DNA from 4 places in the Geobacillus sp. YHL genome. Region 4 is predicted to be linked to each of the others. Evidence: riboswitches for the same ligand, from Rfam matches in the RefSeq annotation. Region 4 holds a riboswitch; each other region holds the start of a gene.

Region 1 (4,713 bases), on a different contig from region 4:
CGCGTCGGAACGACCGATGGATGCTCATTGACAAACGACAGCGCCTGCTCAAAATCGGCGATCAAATCGTTGACATCCTCCAGTCCGACGCTCAGCCGCAACAAGCCGTCGGTAATGCCGCGCCGGAGCCTCTCTTCTTTTGGCATCGCCGCATGCGACATTTTCGCCGGGTGCGATAAAATTGACTCGACCGCGCCAAGGCTGACGGCGAACACGGGCAGGCGGACGTTGCGGACGAACGTCCGGGCCGCTTCTTCATCGGCTAAACGGAACGACAGCACAGCGCCAAACCCGGCCGCCTGATGGCGCTGGATGTCATGGCCTGGGTGATTCTCCAGCCCCGGATAATACACTTCTTCGACCTTTGGATGACAAGCCAAATACTTGGCGATGGCGGCCGCTGATTCAGACGACTGCTTCAGCCGAACGTGGAGCGTTTTTAATCCGCGCAGCACAAGCCACGCATCTTGGACGCCAAGGACGGCGCCAAACGCGTTTTGCAGTTTGTACAATTCTTTTCCCAATTCCTCGTCTTTCACGACCGCCAGCCCGGCGACGACGTCGCTATGGCCGGCTAAAAATTTCGTGGCGCTGTGAAGGACGACATCGACTCCAAGATCAAGCGGCCGCTGCAACGCCGGCGTCATGAACGTATTATCCAAGAATGTCAAACAGCCATGCGCCTTCGCCAACTTGACGACGCCTTGAATATCGGTCACTTTTAACAATGGATTGGACGGCGTTTCCATATAAATGACTTTCGTGTTCGGCCGGATGTTTTCCGCCACTGCGTTTAAATCGGTCATATCGACAAACGTATATTCAATGCCAAAGCGGCCGAGCACCTCCGTAATCATCCGGTACGTGCCGCCGTAGACGTCTTCGGTCACGAGCACGTGGTCGCCTTTTGAGAGAAGCAAAAACGCCGTTGAAATAGCCGCCATGCCAGAGGCGAACGCAAACCCGCGCGTTCCGCCTTCTAACGCCGCGATCGTTTCCTCAAGCGCCTCGCGCGTCGGGTTGCCGGAGCGGCTGTAGTCGTATTTGCCGAATGAATCGAAATCGAACTGATGGAACGTGGAGGCGTGCTGGATCGGCACGCTCACCGCCCCGGTTGCGCGGTCGACTTTCCATTCGTTATGGAGCAGTTTCGTCGAAAACGACCATTCCTGTTCCATCGCTTACACCTCTTTCATGTTTTTCAATGCCTGCGCCAAGTCGGCGATCAAATCGTCAGCGTGCTCAATGCCGACCGAGAAACGGAGCAGCCGGTTGCAAATACCGTTTTGGATGCGGATTTCCTCAGGAATGTCCGCATGCGTCTGCGTCGCTGGGTACGTAATAAAGCTTTCGACTCCGCCCAGGCTTTCCGCGAACGTAATGAGGCTCAAGCTTTTTAAAAACCCGTTCACCCACTTTTCATCGGCAATCCGGAACGACAGCATCCCGCCTCTTCCTGGATATAAGACGTCTGTAACATCTTCATGTTCGCGCAAAAAGGCGCTGATGCGCTTGGCGTTTTCTTCATGCTGGCGCATCCTTAGCGCCAGCGTTTTCATCCCGCGAATCAACAGCCACGAATCAAACGGCGACAAAACCGCGCCGATGGCGTTCTGATACTCGGCCAGGCGTTGACAGAGCTCCTCGCCCTTGGCGACGACAAGGCCGGCCAGCACATCGTTATGGCCGCCTAAATATTTCGTCGCGCTGTGGATGACAATATCCGCTCCTTGTTCGATTGGGCGTTGGAGCACCGGCGTGTAAAACGTGTTATCGACGATCAGCAGCAGCCCATGCCGTTTGGCGAGCTTGGCGACCGCCGAAATATCCGCCTCCTGCATCAATGGGTTCGTCGGCGTTTCCAAAAAGATGGCTTTCGTTTTTTCCGTTATGGTTTCTTCCACTGCATCGAGGTCAGCAAAGTCAACGTAATGAAACCCAAGACCGTACTTGCGCCAGCCGCGCTCAAACAGGCGGTACGTGCCGCCGTAAAGGTCGGCCGATACGAGAAACTCATCTCCGCTCTCAAACAAGGCGAGCACCGTCTGAATGGCGGCCATGCCGGAGCTGAACGCATAGCCTTGGTCGCCGCCTTCCAGTCTCGCGATTGCTTCTTCGACGATTTTGCGCGTCGGGTTGCCGGTGCGGATGTAGTCAAACCCAGTCGACTCTCCGATGCCGGCATGGCGGTAGGCGGTGGAAAAATAAACCGGCGGGTTGACCGTCCCCGTCACCGTTTCGCTCCGGTTGCCAATTTGCGCTAACAACGTCTCCAGTTTCTCCATCTCATCTCTCTCCTTCTGCTGAAAATTCCATCATGGATCAACGGCCGACCACTTAATGCCCAACGAAGCACCACTGTCCGTTGGGCAGCGGCCAAGCGCCTTCGTCCGAAACCGCCTCGCGGTTGATGGAAGCGGCCGCTTGAATAAATAAAAAAAGTCTTCTAAGAAGAAGACTTTTCCATACACATGGGGTCATGCTTCTTCTTATCTGCCGAATTGAATGCTCAATTCGCTGGATTTAGCACCTGGCCGTCGGGCGGCTGGTTGCTGAAGCTTCATTGGGCCAGTTCCCTCCGCTTCTCTTGATAAGAATGGGACGCGTATTCAATTTTTTTAAATTTAATAAAAATGTAACGCATTCCCCACGTTTTTGCAAGCCATTTTTTTGTCAGCGGTGCGATTCGGCAAATTCGCGAAAAATTCGAGCCCTTCATTAACATCTTTGGGCGCAAATATGTTACAATAACAGATGAACTTACGCTTTCATGGAGGATGGTCATGGCGACAGCAACAGGAACGATGCGCGACTGCAAGTTGTACAGCGGAGAGCTGCAAGAAGAAATCGAACTGCTCATCTACTTGCCAAGCAATTTTTCGCCGCTTTACAAATATTCTTTATTAATCGCGCAAGACGGCAAAGATTATTTTATGTATGGAAAAATGAAAACCGTCATCGAAACGCTGATGGAAGAAGGAACAATCGACCGGACGATCGTCGTCGGCATCCCGTATCGGAACGTCAACGACCGCTACGAGAAATACCACCCGGAAGGACGAAAGCACGAAGCATACCTTCGTTTTTTAGCCCATGAGCTCGTCCCGTTTTTGGACCGCGAACTGCCGACATACCAAATGGGCAAAGGCCGGGCGCTGATCGGCGATTCGCTCGGCGGAACGGTGTCGCTTCTAGCCGGGTTGTTGTATCCGCATACATTTGGGAAAATCGCCATGCAGTCCCCCTATATCGATGACTCGGTATTGGCGCGCATCCGCTCATTCCGCGATCCATCGCTCCTTTCGCTTTACCATTCTGTTGGCACAGAGGAAACAGCGGTGAAAACGACGGATGGCCATGTGCGCGATTTTATCACCCCGAATCGAATGGCGCGGGACTTGTTTATGGAAAAACGGTTTGCTTATACGTACCATGAGTTCGAAGGCGGCCATGCGTGGACGTATTGGCAGCCGGATGTACCCCGGGCCGTAGCCGCTGTTTTATCATTATAGGACAAAACGGAGCAACTTCAAAGATGTCGAAGCCGCCGCATCCATTCCGTGCGTTTCCTGTGCATGGAAAAAGAACTGGTTCAAGGAGGGAAAACAAAATGAAGTACGGCATTGTGATCTTTCCGCCAAAACGGATTCAGGACTTCGCCAACTCGTACCGGAAACGGTACGACAGCCATTACGCCCTCATCCCGCCGCATATTACGCTGAAATACCCATTTGAAGCGGATGAGGAGCAAATAAAAAAAATGGCGAAAGAGTTGCGCCGCATTGCGGCGGAAACACCTCCCATTCCGATCAAAGTGACGAAATTCAGCTCGTTTTACCCGACAAGCAACATCATTTATTTGAAGGTGGAACCAAACGACGTGCTCGAGCGCCTTCATGAACAACTGCACAGCGGCTTGTTCGCCGGAAAGCCGGAGTTTGTGTTCGTGCCTCACATTACGATCGGCCGCGATTTGCCGGGCGCAGAATATGCGGACGTCTACAGCCAGCTGAAGCTGCAAGATGTGCACTTCGAGGAGACCGTCGACCGCTTCCATCTTCTCTATCAGCTGGAAAACGGCTCGTGGACCGTCTATGAAACGTTTATCGTCGGAGGAAAGGAAACGGTCTGAGATGAACATTGCGATTGGCACAACGCAAGATCGCGCTTTGTACGAAGACGCCTTGCGCGTCCGCCGGCTCGTATTCATTGAGGAGCAAAACGTGCCGGAAGACGAGGAAATCGACGCATTCGAGGACGACTCGTTCCACCTCGTCCTGTATGATGGCCAAACACCGGTCGGTGCTGGGCGACTCCGTTTCATTGACGAAGGCGTCGGCAAAATCGAGCGCATTTGCGTCCTGCCGTCCTACCGCGGCCGCGGCGCCGGACGGATGGTGATGGAAGCGATCGAACAGCTGGCGAAAACAAAAGGGGCGAAAACGGCGAAACTGAACGCCCAGACGCACGCGGAACCGTTTTACAAAAAGCTCGGCTACACGACCGTCTCCGGTGTCTTTATGGACGCTGGCATCCCACATGTGACAATGGTGAAATCGCTCGAATAACCAGCTGATTGAGCGTCCTTCGCCTACATGGCATCAAGTGCTAGGGGATCTGTAGAAACCTTTTCTTTTGCTTAGGCAGAGAGGGCAAAAAAGGGAGCTGTGCACACGCAAGCTCCCTTTCGCTTATTTTTTGTTGTTCAGCATA
Region 2 (4,713 bases), on a different contig from region 4:
TCCTCTCAAGCAAATGCTCGCACCCTGAGCGGACGAGGCGATACACTTCGGCAAAATTCCCGGTATAATACGGATCAGGCACATCGTCTTTTTCCCGGTCGGGAACAAAGTCAAGCAACCGGGCGAGCACCGCTTTCGAACGGGAGCCAGCCAATCGGCGCAAATCGTTCAAGTTGGCTGCGTCCATGGCGATGATGTAATCAAATTCTTCCAAGTCACGATGGTTCACTTGCCGGGCGCGGATGCCGGAGTAGTCGATCTTATTTTCCGTCAAAACCCTTCTTGTCCCCACATGCGGCGGCTCACCGACATGCCAGCTGCCTGTTCCCGCCGAATCAACGGCAATCAGACCGTCAAGCCCCCGCTCTTTCACCAAATGACGGAAGACCGCTTCCGCCATCGGCGAACGACAAATGTTTCCAAGACAAACAAACAGCACTTTAATCATCCAAACAGCCACCCCTCTCTCTATGTCCACGGTGCTTTCCACCGTTAGTTTTCCTTCATTTCTTTTCATCTAGCCCTTTTTGGCCCTAAAAGGACGGGGATGTCACGACAAAACAACTCCAGCGGGGGAGCGTGTGCGAATGGGCCAACAACTCTTGCGCGCGTTCACGACAACCATTTTGAAGAAAACGCGGTGTTTCACCAACCTTTTAGACTGGCACTATGCATGTGCACCTACATTTTACCACATCATCCGTTTTTCATCAGAAAAGCAAGCCATGCAATCTCTCCCCATTCTTCCTGCACCTATGGTACAATACATAGTAACTTGCCATGAAAGGAGTAAACGAATGGATTTATCAAAACGGTCGGCGGAAAACGTCGCCTACATGATCGAACAGTTGAAGCAAAAGTTGAAAGTGCTGAACTTGGATGCCATCAAGCCGTCCCATTTTTCCGAGGAATGGTACGATGAGTTGAGAGACATTTACGAGATGGTGATGAAACGCGAGACGTTCAGCCCAAGCGAAATGCAGGCGATTGTCGAAGAGCTCGGAAGCCTGCGCAAAAAATAACGCTCCCATCTGCTGCTAGGCAGGCAATGCAGCTGTTTCGTATAAAAACAATTCCTATCGAAAAACTATGATTGACATTATCGTCAATTGTGCTAAAATTTTAATCAATTAAATGACATGCGTTGCATACGTTGCTCGAGAGTGAGGGAGGAATGGGCTCAATGAACTCCGACAACCTGCCGCCTATAGCAAAGTGCCAATTCCAGCTAAAGAAGATCTTTAGTAAAATAAGGGGCACCCTTTCTCCCGCTCTTTCTGATTCATGCAAGGAAGGATTTTCGCCGCCGAATTGCCGTTTGGCCGCTATATATCCGACTAATTACGTGGATTTTCTTTGATTTTGTGAGGAGGAGAAACCGATGCTCACGTATGATCAGTGGGAAAAGGCGGAAAAACCGTCTTTTCCGTCCGATAATGAAACAAAAGGGGCGCTTGACGTCCTGGCCTGGGCGTATCGCGAATACGGCGATGAGATCGTATACGCGTGCAGCTTCGGCATCGAGGGGATTGTGCTGATTGATCTCATCTCCCAAGTCAAACCGGACGCCGAAATCGTCTTTTTGGATACCGGCCTGCATTTTCCAGAGACGTACGATACGATCGCGAAAGTGAAAGAAAAATATCCGTCGCTTCGCATCGTGATGAAGCAGCCGCGCTTGACGTTGGAAGAACAGAAGGCGCAGTTTGGCGACGAGTTATGGAAACGCGACCCGAACAAATGCTGTGAGCTGCGCAAAGTCATTCCGCTGCGCGAGGTGCTGACCGGGGTGACGGCGTGGATTTCCGGCTTGCGCCGCGAGCAATCGCCGACGCGGCGGCATGTCGAGTACATTAACAAAGACGACAAGTTCCGTTCGATTAAAGTTTGTCCGCTCATTCACTGGACGTGGAAAGACGTTTGGAATTACGTGTATAAACACGGCCTTCCGTACAACGTGCTCCACGACCGCGGCTACCCGAGCATCGGTTGCGCCCCGTGCACCGCTCCGGCTACAGATCCGAACGACTTGCGCTCCGGGCGCTGGGCTGGCCAAGGAAAGACGGAATGCGGTCTCCATCTCGCCTAAGGAGAGAACATTGACATGCTCCTTGCCATTGCTTTGATCGCATCCTTTTTCTTCGCCATGAACATCGGGGCAAGCGGCGCGGCGGCCTCGATAGGCGTCGCTGATGAATCGGACGCCATTCCGAATCGTCAAGCTGCTGTTTGACAGCGACGTCTATACGGTCATCGCCATCTTGAGCGTCTGCTTGGCGTCATTAGCCTAAAAAAAAGAGCGCTTGCCTCATGAACATGGCAGCGGCATTTCACAACATCTATCAATCTAGGAGGTTATGAACATGAGCGTAAGCATCCCGCATGGCGGCACATTGATCAATCGTTGGAATCCGGACTATCCGCTTGATGAGGCGACCAAAACGATCGAGCTCTCCAAAGCCGAACTGAGCGACTTGGAGCTGATCGGAACGGGCGCCTACAGCCCCCTCACTGGTTTTTTAACGAAAACGGATTACGACGCGGTTGTTGAAACCATGCGTCTTTCTGACGGCACCGTCTGGAGCATTCCGATCACGCTCGCGGTAACCGAAGAAAAAGCGAAAGAGCTCGCCGTCGGCGATAAGGCGAAACTCGTTTATCGTGGCGACGTCTACGGCGTCATTGAGATCGCTGACATTTACCGCCCAGACAAAACGAAAGAAGCGAAGCTCGTTTATAAAACGGATGAACTTGCTCACCCAGGCGTGCGCAAACTGTTTGAAAAACCGGATGTGTATGTCGGCGGGGAGATTACGCTTGTCAAACGGACCGACAAAGGCCAATTCGCCTCGTTTTATTTTGATCCAGCAGAAACGCGGAAAAAGTTTGCTGAGTTTGGCTGGAACACCGTTGTCGGCTTCCAAACGCGCAATCCGGTTCACCGCGCCCATGAATACATTCAAAAATGCGCGCTCGAGATCGTTGATGGCTTGTTTTTAAACCCACTCGTCGGCGAAACGAAAGCGGACGATATTCCGGCTGACATCCGGATGGAAAGCTATCAAGTGCTGCTGGAAAACTATTACCCGAAAGACCGCGTTTTCCTCGGCGTCTTCCAAGCTGCGATGCGCTATGCCGGTCCGCGTGAAGCCATTTTCCACGCGATGGTGCGCAAAAATTTCGGCTGCACGCACTTCATCGTCGGCCGCGACCACGCTGGTGTCGGCAATTATTACGGTACGTATGATGCGCAAAAAATCTTCTTGAACTTTACGGCTGAAGAGCTTGGCATTACGCCGCTCTTTTTCGAACATAGCTTTTACTGCACGAAATGCGAAGGGATGGCATCGACAAAAACGTGTCCGCATGACGCGAAATACCATGTCGTCCTTTCCGGCACGAAAGTTCGTGAAATGCTGCGCAACGGCCAAGTGCCGCCGAGCACGTTCAGCCGCCCGGAAGTGGCCGCCGTTTTGATCAAAGGGCTCCAAGAACGCGAAACGGTCGCCCCGTCAGCGCGCTAAAGGAGGATCGCGATGAGCACGAACATCGTTTGGCATCACACATCGGTCACAAAAGAAGATCGTCGCAAGCGCAACGGCCATCATAGCGCCATCCTTTGGTTCACCGGGCTGTCCGGCTCCGGCAAATCGACGGTGGCGAACGCCGTCTCCAGACGACTGTTTGAGCTCGGCATTCAGAATTATGTCTTAGACGGCGACAACATCCGGCACGGGCTCAATAAAGATCTCGGCTTTTCCGCCGCCGACCGGACAGAAAACATCCGCCGCATCGGCGAAGTGGCAAAGCTGTTTGTCGACAGCGGCCAGTTTGTGCTGACGGCGTTCATCTCGCCGTTTGCCGAAGACCGGGCGCTCGTCCGCCGCTTAGTCGAAGAAGACGAGTTTATCGAAATTTACGTCAACTGCCCGCTTGAAGAATGCGAAAAGCGCGATCCGAAAGGGCTGTATCAAAAAGCTCGCCGCGGGGAAATCCGTGAATTTACGGGCATCGACTCGCCGTACGAGGCGCCGGAAGCACCGGAGCTGACGATCGAAACACACCGTTATTCGGTTGACGAATGTGCCGAGCAAGTGCTCGCCTACCTGCGCGAGCGAGGAATGATCCCGGCCGCGAAAACAGACTGATTCCCCCGTCCTCTGCCAAAAAAGAACGGGAGGTCATTTGACAAGGTCGTTTTCATCCCAAGGCAGACCATTTACAATAAAAGCAGCCGAGCATCCATGCCGCTTTCCAGCGGCTGGCTGAATCATGCACGAAGGGGCTGAAACAACGATGGGCAAAGTATATCTTGTCGGCGCCGGCCCCGGCGACCCGGAACTCATTACCGTCAAAGGATTAAAATGCATCCAGCAAGCGGATGTCATTTTGTACGACCGTCTCATCAATGAAGAGTTGCTTTCATATGCCAAGCCGGACGCCGAACTCATCTTTTGCGGCAAGCTGCCCGGCTTTCATGCCATGCAGCAGGAAACGATCAACCATGCGCTCGTCTGGCATGCCAAAAAAGGAAAAACGGTCGTCCGCTTAAAGGGCGGCGATCCGTTCGTGTTCGGGCGCGGCGGCGAAGAGGCCGAGGCGCTGGCCAAACATGGGATCGAATTTGAGATCGTTCCCGGCATCACCTCCGCCATCGCGGCGGCGGCTTATGCCGGCATCCCTGTCACCCATCGCGCGTTCAGCTCAAGCGTC
Region 3 (4,713 bases), on a different contig from region 4:
GAAATCGTGCACGACGGCAATGCCGTGCTTGGCGGCAAACGCCACCGTCTCCGCGAAAAATTCCTTTGTCGCCGTCGCGCCGGTCGGATTGTTCGGATAGTTTAAAAACATGAGCTTCGCTCGGTCGGCCACTGCCGCCGGAATGGCTTCATAGTCCGGCAAAAAACCGTTTTCCGCAACAAGCGGCATCATTTCCATCCGCGCGCGGGCAAGCGCGATCCCCGACCAATAGTCCGGATAGCCCGGGTCCGGGACAAGCACCACATCGCCCGGGTTGACGAGGCAAAGCGGCAGTTCGACAAGCCCGGCCTTGCCGCCGAACAAAATGGCGACTTCGCGGTCTGGATCGATGTTCACCCCGTATTCACGCGCGTAAAACGCGGCGATGGCTTCTTTCAAAAAGAAGTAGCCTTGAAACGGCGAATATTTATGGTATTTCGGATTGGCCGCCGCCCGCTGCATCGCCTCAACGATATGCTTTGGCGTCGGCTGATCCGGGTTGCCTTGCCCTAAATTGATCACGTCGCATCCGGCCTTGATTTTCTCCCCCACTTTTGCGACAAGCGAGGCGAAAAATTGCTTTGGCAACTGCTCAAGCAGCTCGGAAAAAGGAATTTCCATCGTCATCGCCCACACCTTCTTAAAAAATTCTTGAAATTCTAGTGCAACATCATATATCGTAAAAAGCAAAATGTAAAGCAAAATTTTTTCGAGGTGAAAACTCATGACGATCCGCATCGCCTGCCTCCAGCTTGATATTGCGTTTGGCGACCCGAACGAAAACGAACGGCGCGCGGAAAGCGCCATTGAATCGGCCGTCAAGGACGGCGCGAATATCATCGTGCTGCCGGAATTATGGACGACCGGCTACGATTTGACGCGCCTAGATGAGATTGCCGACGAAGGCGCCGAACGAGCGAAAGCGTTCGCCTCCCGCCTAGCGCAAGCACACAGCATCCATCTCGTCGCCGGCTCGGTCGCTAAAAAAACAACAACCGGCGTGACGAACACGATGATCGTCGCCGACCGGAACGGTCAAATCGTTGGCGAATACAGCAAGCTTCACCTGTTCCAATTGATGGATGAACATTTGTATTTGCAGCCGGGAAGCAGCTTAGGTTTGTTTTCGCTTGACGGGCTTTCATGCGCCGGGGTCATTTGCTATGACATCCGCTTTCCGGAGTGGATTCGCGCCCATGCTATGGCTGGGGCGGAAGTGCTGTTTGTCGTCGCCGAATGGCCGCTTCCCCGCCTGCACCATTGGCGGACGCTCTTGATGGCGCGGGCGATTGAAAACCAATGCTACGTCGTCGCCTGCAACCGGGCTGGCCGCGACCCGAACAACGTCTTTGCCGGCCATTCGCTCGTCATCGACCCATGGGGCGAAGTGATCGCCGAGGCGGACGAGAAGCCGGGCATTCTCTCGGCCGACATCGATCCCGCACTCGTTGCGGACGTCCGCGCGCGCATCCCGGTGTTTGCCGACCGCCGGCCGCACGACTACGAAGCGGCAAAAAATTTTTTCAAAACGTATTGACAATCGATTGATCGACCATGTATCATTCGAATCAAACAACCAAACGATTGACAACATCGTGAAAATTGCAAAAACTGAATACGAGAAATCGGTACTCTTATCAAGAGTTGGCTGAGGGAATTGGCCCAATGAAGCCCAGCAACCGACCGTAATACTATCGTGAGATAGGGCGCACGCCAAGGGCGGCGCCGGAAGCGTCATGCTTCCGCAGGGCACGGTGCTAAGTCCAACAGAAAGACCGATGTCTTTCTGAAAGATAAGAGGCGCGAAGAACGAATGAATCTTCAAGCCTCTTTCCGTATGCGAAAGAGGCTTTTTCATTTGCCGGAAACGCCGAGTTTTAGCGCGCGTCAGAACCGGCATTTGAAAACGAGCGAAATGAAAAAAGGGGGAACAAGGCAATGACCACTGTTCAAACATCGGTTTACGAACCGCTGACCGAACCGAAGGCGGTATCTCTCGCTGTCCGCCTCGGCTTATTCCGCGACGGGGCGCCTCTTTTGTGCCGCGAGATCGGCGACGGCAACTTGAACTTAGTGTTTCATATCGTCGACCAAGAAACAAAGCAAGGCGTAATCATCAAACAAGCGTTGCCGTACGCCAAAGTGGTCGGCGAAAGCTGGCCGCTTACGTTAAAGCGCGCCGTCATCGAAAGCAACGCGCTGCGCACGTTTGCGAGCTATGTGCCGCAATACGTGCCGAAAGTCTACTATTCTGACGAATCGCTCGCCATTACGGTGATGGAAGACTTATCCCGTTTGCAAATCGCCCGCAAAGGGTTGATCGAAGGAAAAACGTATCCGCTTTTGTCCCAGCATATCGGCGAGTTTGTCGCCAAGACGGCGTTTTATACGTCTGATTTCGGCATGAACCAGCAAGAGAAAAAGAAATTGGCGCAAAGCTTCGTCAATCCGGAACTGTGCAAAATCACGGAAGACCTCGTCTTCACCGACCCGTTTTTTGACCACGAAACGAACAACTTTGAAGACGAATTGCGCCCAGACGTTGAAGCGCTTTGGCGCGATGACCGCTTGCACCTAGAAGCAGCAAAGCTGAAGCGCAAGTTTTTAACCGAAGCCGATGTGCTCTTGCATGGCGATTTGCATACCGGCAGCATTTTCGTAAGCGCCGACGAAACGAAAGTGATCGACCCAGAATTCGCCTTTTACGGTCCGATCGGGTTTGACCTTGGCCAATTTTTTGCCAATTTGCTGTTAAATGCGTTGTCCCGCTCTGAATTAGAGCGCCAACCGCTCTTTGACCACATCGACCGGACATGGGACGTCTTTGCGTCCGTGTTCTCAAACCTTTGGCGCACCGAGAGCGTGGAAACGTACGCCGCGACGCCGGGCTTGCTCGAGGACGTGCTCCGGCACGCGTTCATCGACGCCGTCGGCTTTGCCGGCTGCGAAGTCATCCGCCGGACGATCGGCCTCGCCCATGTGGCGGACCTTGACGGCATCGAGCACAAAGATGAACGGCTTGTTGCCAAACGGCATGCGCTCCGCCTCGGCCGCCGCTTGATCATTGAGCGGGCTGAGCTGACAGGAACGGATGGCTTCCGCCGGCTGCTCGCCGAAACCAAGCAGTAATGCCATTCGATCCGGCCCGCCGGCGACGGGCCGGACAAACGAACAACGCCAAAAGAAAGGAAGACAGCAATGAGCACATTTGCCATCCCGCGCTCAGTCGAATGGCGCGAGACGCATGTGACGATTTTAAACCAGCAAAAGCTTCCATCCATCATCGAATATATCGACTTGCACACTCTGGAAGACGTCTATGAGGCGATTGCCACGCTGAAAGTGCGCGGCGCGCCGGCGATCGGCATCACCGCCGCCTATGGCCTGGCGCTTGCCGCACTGGGCTATGACACCAAATCGCTCGATGAATTCCGCCGCCGCTTAAAACAGGATCGCGACTACCTGGCCGGCGCCCGACCGACCGCCGTCAATTTGTTTTGGGCGCTTGACCGGCTCGTCGCCGCTGTCGAAAACGCCGTCTCCATCAACGAGGCAAAAACGGCGCTCATCCATGAGGCGATCCGCATTCAAGTGGAAGATGAGGATGTGTGCCGCCGCATCGGCGAATACGCGTTGTCGCTCTTTCGTCCGGGCGATCGTGTGATGACGATCTGCAACGCTGGCTCGATCGCCACCGCCCGCTACGGAACAGCGCTCGCCCCGTTTTATTTGGCGAAAGAAAAAGGAATCGAGCTATCCGTTTACGCCCTTGAGACACGTCCCGTTTTGCAAGGGGCGCGCCTGACCGCTTGGGAACTGATGCAAGCGGGCGTTGATGTGACGCTCATCACCGACAACATGGCAGCGCAAACGATCAAAGCGAAACAGATCAGCGCCATCATCGTCGGCGCCGATCGGATCGCGCGAAACGGCGATACGGCGAACAAAATCGGCACGTTCGGCCTGGCCTTGCTCGCGAAGTCGTTTGACATTCCGTTTTACGTCGCTGCGCCGTTGTCCACGATCGATTTGACGACGAAAACAGGTGCGGACATCCCGATCGAAGAGCGCCATCCGGATGAAGTGACCCACATCGCCGGCGTGCGCATCGCCCCGGAAGGCGTCAACGTATACAATCCGGCGTTTGACGTGACGCCAAACGAACTCATTACCGCCATCATTACCGAAAAAGGCATCATTCGCGGCAATTACAACGCAACGCTGCCATCATTATTCACAAAGGAGGAGCAACATGAAACGATTTAAGGCCTTATCTTCCCTTTTTCTTCTTTTCTTTGCCGTGTTCTCCATCTTGGCTGGCTGCACACACGAGCAAGATGCCGTGAGCTCCAAGCCAGCCAACGAAGCCAAGACCACGAACAACAAAACGGAAACGACATCCAGCCACTCGACGGCAACAAGCGACGAGCAAGCGGCCATTCCTGAAAAGTTGAAAAAGCCGGTGAAAATCGCCGCCATTATGCAACTGTCCATCGGCACGTTCTCATCGCAATACATCGCCGGCGTCAAAGAACAAGTGCAAAAATTCGGCGGCGAGGTGCAAATTTACAACGCCGACAACGATTTAACCAAAATGGCATCGTACGTTGAGACGGCCATTACGCAAAATGTTGACGCCATTTTGCTTGACCACGGCCGCGCCGATGCGCTCGAAGGCCCGGTGAAAAAAGCCGTCGCCAAAGGCATTCCAGT
Region 4 (4,713 bases):
GCGCTGATGAAGACGAAACGCCTGCTCATCGCTCACGCTGTCAATCCGTCCCGTCCAACGGCCGGCGTCTGGCGGTTGATACATGAGACCATCTCCTTTCCATCATCAGCTGCTTGTTTCTTTCGCCACAGCTTTGCCGTTCTCCTCCTCATGCACGCGAAAAGAGGAAATCGCCGCCGTTTGGCGAATAAAAAAACATGATTGACAACAGAAAGGGTGTTCCACATGAAGCCAATGACCAACTTGCACGCTGTCATCGCCGGTCAAAGCGCGCCGCCCCCATGCGACGAAACGCTCGGCGTCCGCCTGACGGAAGCCCGAGACGGCTATGCGAAAGGGGTATGGACGATCAGCGAATCGCTGCTCAACGGCAACGGGGTGATTATGGGCGGGTTCGTCGGGGCGGCGGCGGACATTCTCATGGCGTATGCGGTGACGACCTTGCTTCGCGATGACCAAATGCACGCCTCCATCAACTTGCAGACGACGTTTCACCGCCCAGCGGCGGCTGGAGAAGCCGAAATCGAGGCGCGGGTGGAAAAGTTCGGGAAAACCGTCACCTATGTAACCGCCATCGTGCGGCAAAACGGCAAAGAGGTGGCGAGCGCCACGTCGTCGGTGCTGATCATGGACAAACCGTGAAGGTGATGGATCTCCAAAAGGCGTTTTTGCGCATGCTCGTTCTCCTTGGATTCGACGAGTCCAAACAGCAGCTGCTGTTGTTGTTTTGAAACGCATGGAAAGCGATGATCAGAGGAATCCGAGAAAACCGGTGAAAAACGATGATGTTCGCCAAATCGGTGGTTTTGTTGAAAAAGGAGAACCAATTTCACAAGGTTTCCCCACTTGAGAAGAGGCGTTGTCGAGTTGCCTTTTTCATGACATCATCAGTCCTCAATGGCGAAACGAGGTGAGGCGCAGCCGTTTTCGACCAGTTGCCAAGCGCCGGGGAAAGCGCTGTCAAAAACAGCCGCTCTCCGGCGCCTTTCGTTGCTTGTTACCCACGGACAAACGTTTTCGGCATTACGACGGCGACGACTTGCCCGCGGGCGCACAGTTCGCCGTTGGCGAACACTTCGGTGTCCACTTTCCATTTTTTCGGATGAATCTCCGTCACAGTGCCGACGGCGACAAGCGGCACTCCATGCGGCGTCGGCTTGACGAAATCGACGTGAAGCGACGCAGTAACAAAGCGCGGCGGCGTTTCCCCGCTCCCTGGTTCATGGCCGTTTTTCCGATGCAAGGCAAGCGCCGCTGAACCGGTGCCGTGGCAATCAATGAGCGAGGCGATCAGCCCGCCGTACACAAACCCTGGAATCGCCGTATGTTCCGGACGCGGCGTATACACCGTCACCGTTTTGTCGCCCCGCCACCCGGTGCGGAAATGGTGGCCTTGTTCATTCAGACGCCCGCAGCCGTAGCACCAGGCGAATTCATCAGGGTAGTCGTCTTGAATCGCGTGCACGATCATTTCTTCCACGTCATCCTCCCCCTCTCTTTTTCTAGTATACCATTGAATCGAGAAGACGACGACTCCTACATGGACGGTTGTTGTCTAGCGGCAGGCAAGGCCATACGAAGAAAAATGGAACGAAGCGCCAATCGCCAGACGGCAAATTCATAGGCGGCCCAAACAGCTGGCCGCCTAGCGTGACGCCATTTATCGAGCAGGCTCGTAAAACTCGATCCATTCGCCGTCGGGCCCGAGGAAGAACAAATATTTTGCCCCGTTCGGAAGTGTCGTTATTTCTTCCCACACAAGCGGCACACCCAGCGACTGAAGCCGTTCTTTCTCCTGCTCAATGTCTTCCACCGTAAACGCCACATGGTGCACTTTTCCTTCCGTCGGCAAATCCGGATTGTATCCTTCGATCAGCTCGACAATGATCGAGCCGCCAATCCCTAAAAACGCCAATTTCATCGTGCCGTTCGTATGAATCATTTCGTCGAGCAGCTCCAAGCCGACAACATTTTGATAAAACTCTTTCGATGCCTCGATGTCTTTCACTTGAATGCCGACATGTTCAAATTTTTTGACTGCCATTCGTCCCTCTTCCTTTCTATGACTCAGTTAACCATACTGCTTGTAAATACGGCGTCATCTGCATCGGGAAAATCCCTTTTTTCCCAAGCTCTGTCCATATGTAGCGGTCAAGGGCGTACGGTCCGTCCGCCTTCCATTCGTCCGCCTCACTGTTGGTCAACAACAACGAAAAGGCTGTTCCTTGCGCTTCCCCATACAAATGAACGTATCCGTCCCCACGGTCGACATGCACCGCCGCCTTAGAGTCAAACCGGATGAGCTCCGCCTGCACGCAGCGCATGACATGAACGGCGAACGCAGCGGCACGGAGATGAGCGGCCATGCAAGCTCGGATCGACATGTCCCTCTTCACTATTTCCCCCTTCACCCCCTATCGACAAAAACCCCTTTCGCCTCGGAATGATGCGAAAGGGGCCATGAGCCGTTCTTATCATCCAAAGCGAAACCGCTTTGCGGGTGTTAGCACCTTGCCTGCGGCAGGTTGCTGTGGGGTCATCAAGCCCGTTCTCTCGCCCACTCTTGATAAGACGTATGCAATTTATCTTCTATCTTATCATACATCATCAAAGGCAACAACCGTCATTGTTCGACTTCCGGTTGCTCGGACGTGACGCCGACATCTTTCCACGTCAGTTTCGAGCCCGGATCGACCGTGAAGTTGGCGACGCGGTTGTTGACGGCATAAATGGCCGAACGATACAACGTCGGGATGACCGGCACTTCTTCGTTCATCAGCTTTTGCCATTCACTGTAAATTTTCCGACGATATTCTTTGTCAAACGCCTGTTCGGAATGGCCTTTTTCCAACAGTTCATCGTTTTTCTCATTCACCCAGCGCGAGTAGTTGAACATGACGTTGCGGCCGTACAATCCGTACGGGTCGACGTCCGTTCCAGTTCCCCAAGCGGCGGCGTAGACATCCACTTTCGGATCGTCTTTTTCGACCATATCGTAGAAGGAGTTGAACTCCGCCAAGCGTCCGTCTACAAGCTGAACATCGAGGCCCACATCTTTCCAGCATTGCATATAAAATTTGGCCAGCGGTTCAGCGATGTCCCCACCGCTCATCGCCAAGAAGTTGACCTTGAATTTTTTGCCGTTTGGATCTTCGCGGAGGCCATCGCCATCCACATCTTTATATCCCGCTTCATCCAGCAATTGTTTCGCTTTTTCCGGATTGTACGTATACCCTTTGATGGAACTGTCATGATAGCCCGGGAACGACGGCGGAATGAGCGTGTTCGCCGGGAAGCGCAAACCATGATACAGGCGGTCGGCCACCTCTTGGTTGTTGATGGCATACGCCATCGCTTGGCGCAGTTTTTTGTTTTGGAATTTCGGATTGTCCATTACGTTTTCCTGCTTTTTCGCATCCCAATGGCCGAGTTTAAAGCCGATATAGTTGTACGCCAAATCCACTCTACCGATAAACTGAATGTTTTTCGTCCCTTTCGCGTTCAAATATTGGTCAGTCGGGAACTCAGCGACGTCAATTTCGCCTTTTTTCAGCGCTTGCAGGACGACTTGCGGGCTGACGACTTTCAAAATGACGCCTTCCAAGTTCGGTTTGCCAGCCCAGTAGTCATCATTGCGAACAAACTCTACCGACTCGCCCGGAACGATTTTCTTCACTTTAAACGGACCGAACCCGATCGGGTTTTTCCGGATTTTATCCGATTTCGCCAAGTCTTTGATCGGAATGTCTTTCAAGTAATGCTTCGGCAGCGGATACGCCCAAATGCCAGTCAACACCGACGGATTGGCCTGTTTCCATGTGATCGTCAACGTCTTTTTGTCGATGACTTTAATGCCGGAAATTTTATCCGCTTTGCCGCTGTGATATTCTTCCATCCCGACGATCCCTTGGATGAGCGCATCGCCATAGCGGACGCCGGTGTAATCTTTATGGCCGATGACCAAATACGCATACTCCAAGTCTTCAGCGGTCACCGGCTGGCCGTCATGCCAATTCACATTGTCTTTAATATGGATTGTCATCGTCTTTTTATCATCCGACAACTCATACGTGGCAGCCCCATCATTTGTAATTTCATAGTCACCGTTCGTCCGGAAAAGCGACTCGTCAAAAAATTGCAAAATCTCTGCGTCGGGCGCTCCGGTGTAGAATGCATAGCTGAGCGTCCCTTCAAACGGCGTATCGGACACAAGGCCGTATTTCAACACGCCGCCATCGATGATTTTCCCGTCGTTTTTCACCGTCATCGGGAATTTGCTGATGTCTTCCTTCTGAGCCGCCGGTTTTTCGTTATTGTTGCCCTTTCCGCTCGTTGTGTCGGATTTGCCCGTGCACCCGGCGAGCACGAGCAAGAGCGCGGCGAGAGCCGCCAGCCATTTTCTCTTCACATTTTCTTCCCCCTTATCCTAGTCGTTGTCTTGCATCAGCCGCACGTTTCAGCGCTTGGCCGATGAAATTTATGCACAGCATCATCACCAAAATGAGCAATGATGCAGGCAGCCATACCCACCATTTGTTTTGCAGCACATCGGGATTGGTCGCATAGCTGACCAGCGTCCCAAGGCTTGGCGTGCTTTCCGGCAGCCCGAACCCCAGGTATGTAAGACCTGACTCAATGCCGATGTTGCCAGCTAAGTTCAACGTCAAATTGACGATGATAATGGAGCTTAAGTTCGGCAAAATTTGAAACAAA

Evidence for each region. Region 4 has a riboswitch for S-adenosylmethionine ahead of JCR24_RS07420 (hypothetical protein). Riboswitches for the same ligand answer to the same signal wherever they lie in the genome.
Region 1: it holds a riboswitch for S-adenosylmethionine, as region 4 does, so the genes downstream of both, JCR24_RS05810 (methionine biosynthesis PLP-dependent protein) here and JCR24_RS07420 (hypothetical protein) in region 4, are expected to answer to the same signal.
Region 2: it holds a riboswitch for S-adenosylmethionine, as region 4 does, so the genes downstream of both, JCR24_RS10045 (phosphoadenylyl-sulfate reductase) here and JCR24_RS07420 (hypothetical protein) in region 4, are expected to answer to the same signal.
Region 3: it holds a riboswitch for S-adenosylmethionine, as region 4 does, so the genes downstream of both, mtnK (S-methyl-5-thioribose kinase) here and JCR24_RS07420 (hypothetical protein) in region 4, are expected to answer to the same signal.

The regions. Positions count from the first base shown of each region.
Region 1 covers NZ_JAEIGB010000003.1:269,643-274,355, reverse strand. Annotated here, with positions in the region: gene metC (cystathionine beta-lyase) at 1-1,178, opposite strand, end outside; gene JCR24_RS05810 (methionine biosynthesis PLP-dependent protein) at 1,182-2,285, opposite strand; SAM riboswitch class I at 2,487-2,597, opposite strand; gene JCR24_RS05805 (alpha/beta hydrolase) at 2,784-3,512, shown strand; gene JCR24_RS05800 (YjcG family protein) at 3,611-4,132, shown strand; gene JCR24_RS05795 (GNAT family N-acetyltransferase) at 4,134-4,568, shown strand; gene spoVIF (sporulation-specific transcription regulator SpoVIF) at 4,692-4,713, opposite strand, start outside.
Region 2 covers NZ_JAEIGB010000009.1:58,367-63,079, reverse strand. Annotated here, with positions in the region: gene JCR24_RS10055 (low molecular weight protein-tyrosine-phosphatase) at 1-448, opposite strand, end outside; gene JCR24_RS10050 (DUF1128 domain-containing protein) at 798-1,022, shown strand; SAM riboswitch class I at 1,152-1,256, shown strand; gene JCR24_RS10045 (phosphoadenylyl-sulfate reductase) at 1,382-2,089, shown strand; gene sat (sulfate adenylyltransferase) at 2,364-3,524, shown strand; gene cysC (adenylyl-sulfate kinase) at 3,537-4,148, shown strand; gene cobA (uroporphyrinogen-III C-methyltransferase) at 4,297-4,713, shown strand, end outside.
Region 3 covers NZ_JAEIGB010000018.1:47,016-51,728, reverse strand. Annotated here, with positions in the region: gene JCR24_RS13725 (pyridoxal phosphate-dependent aminotransferase) at 1-627, opposite strand, end outside; gene JCR24_RS13720 (carbon-nitrogen family hydrolase) at 725-1,537, shown strand; SAM riboswitch class I at 1,632-1,800, shown strand; gene mtnK (S-methyl-5-thioribose kinase) at 1,939-3,129, shown strand; gene mtnA (S-methyl-5-thioribose-1-phosphate isomerase) at 3,199-4,266, shown strand; gene JCR24_RS13705 (sugar ABC transporter substrate-binding protein) at 4,253-4,713, shown strand, end outside.
Region 4 covers NZ_JAEIGB010000005.1:132,533-137,245, reverse strand. Annotated here, with positions in the region: gene hutG (formimidoylglutamase) at 1-84, opposite strand, end outside; gene JCR24_RS07435 (PaaI family thioesterase) at 226-642, shown strand; gene JCR24_RS07430 (PaaI family thioesterase) at 998-1,480, opposite strand; gene JCR24_RS07425 (VOC family protein) at 1,661-2,044, opposite strand; gene JCR24_RS07420 (hypothetical protein) at 2,061-2,384, opposite strand; SAM riboswitch class I at 2,469-2,573, opposite strand; gene opp4A (oligopeptide ABC transporter substrate-binding protein) at 2,624-4,408, opposite strand; gene JCR24_RS07410 (ABC transporter permease) at 4,422-4,713, opposite strand, start outside.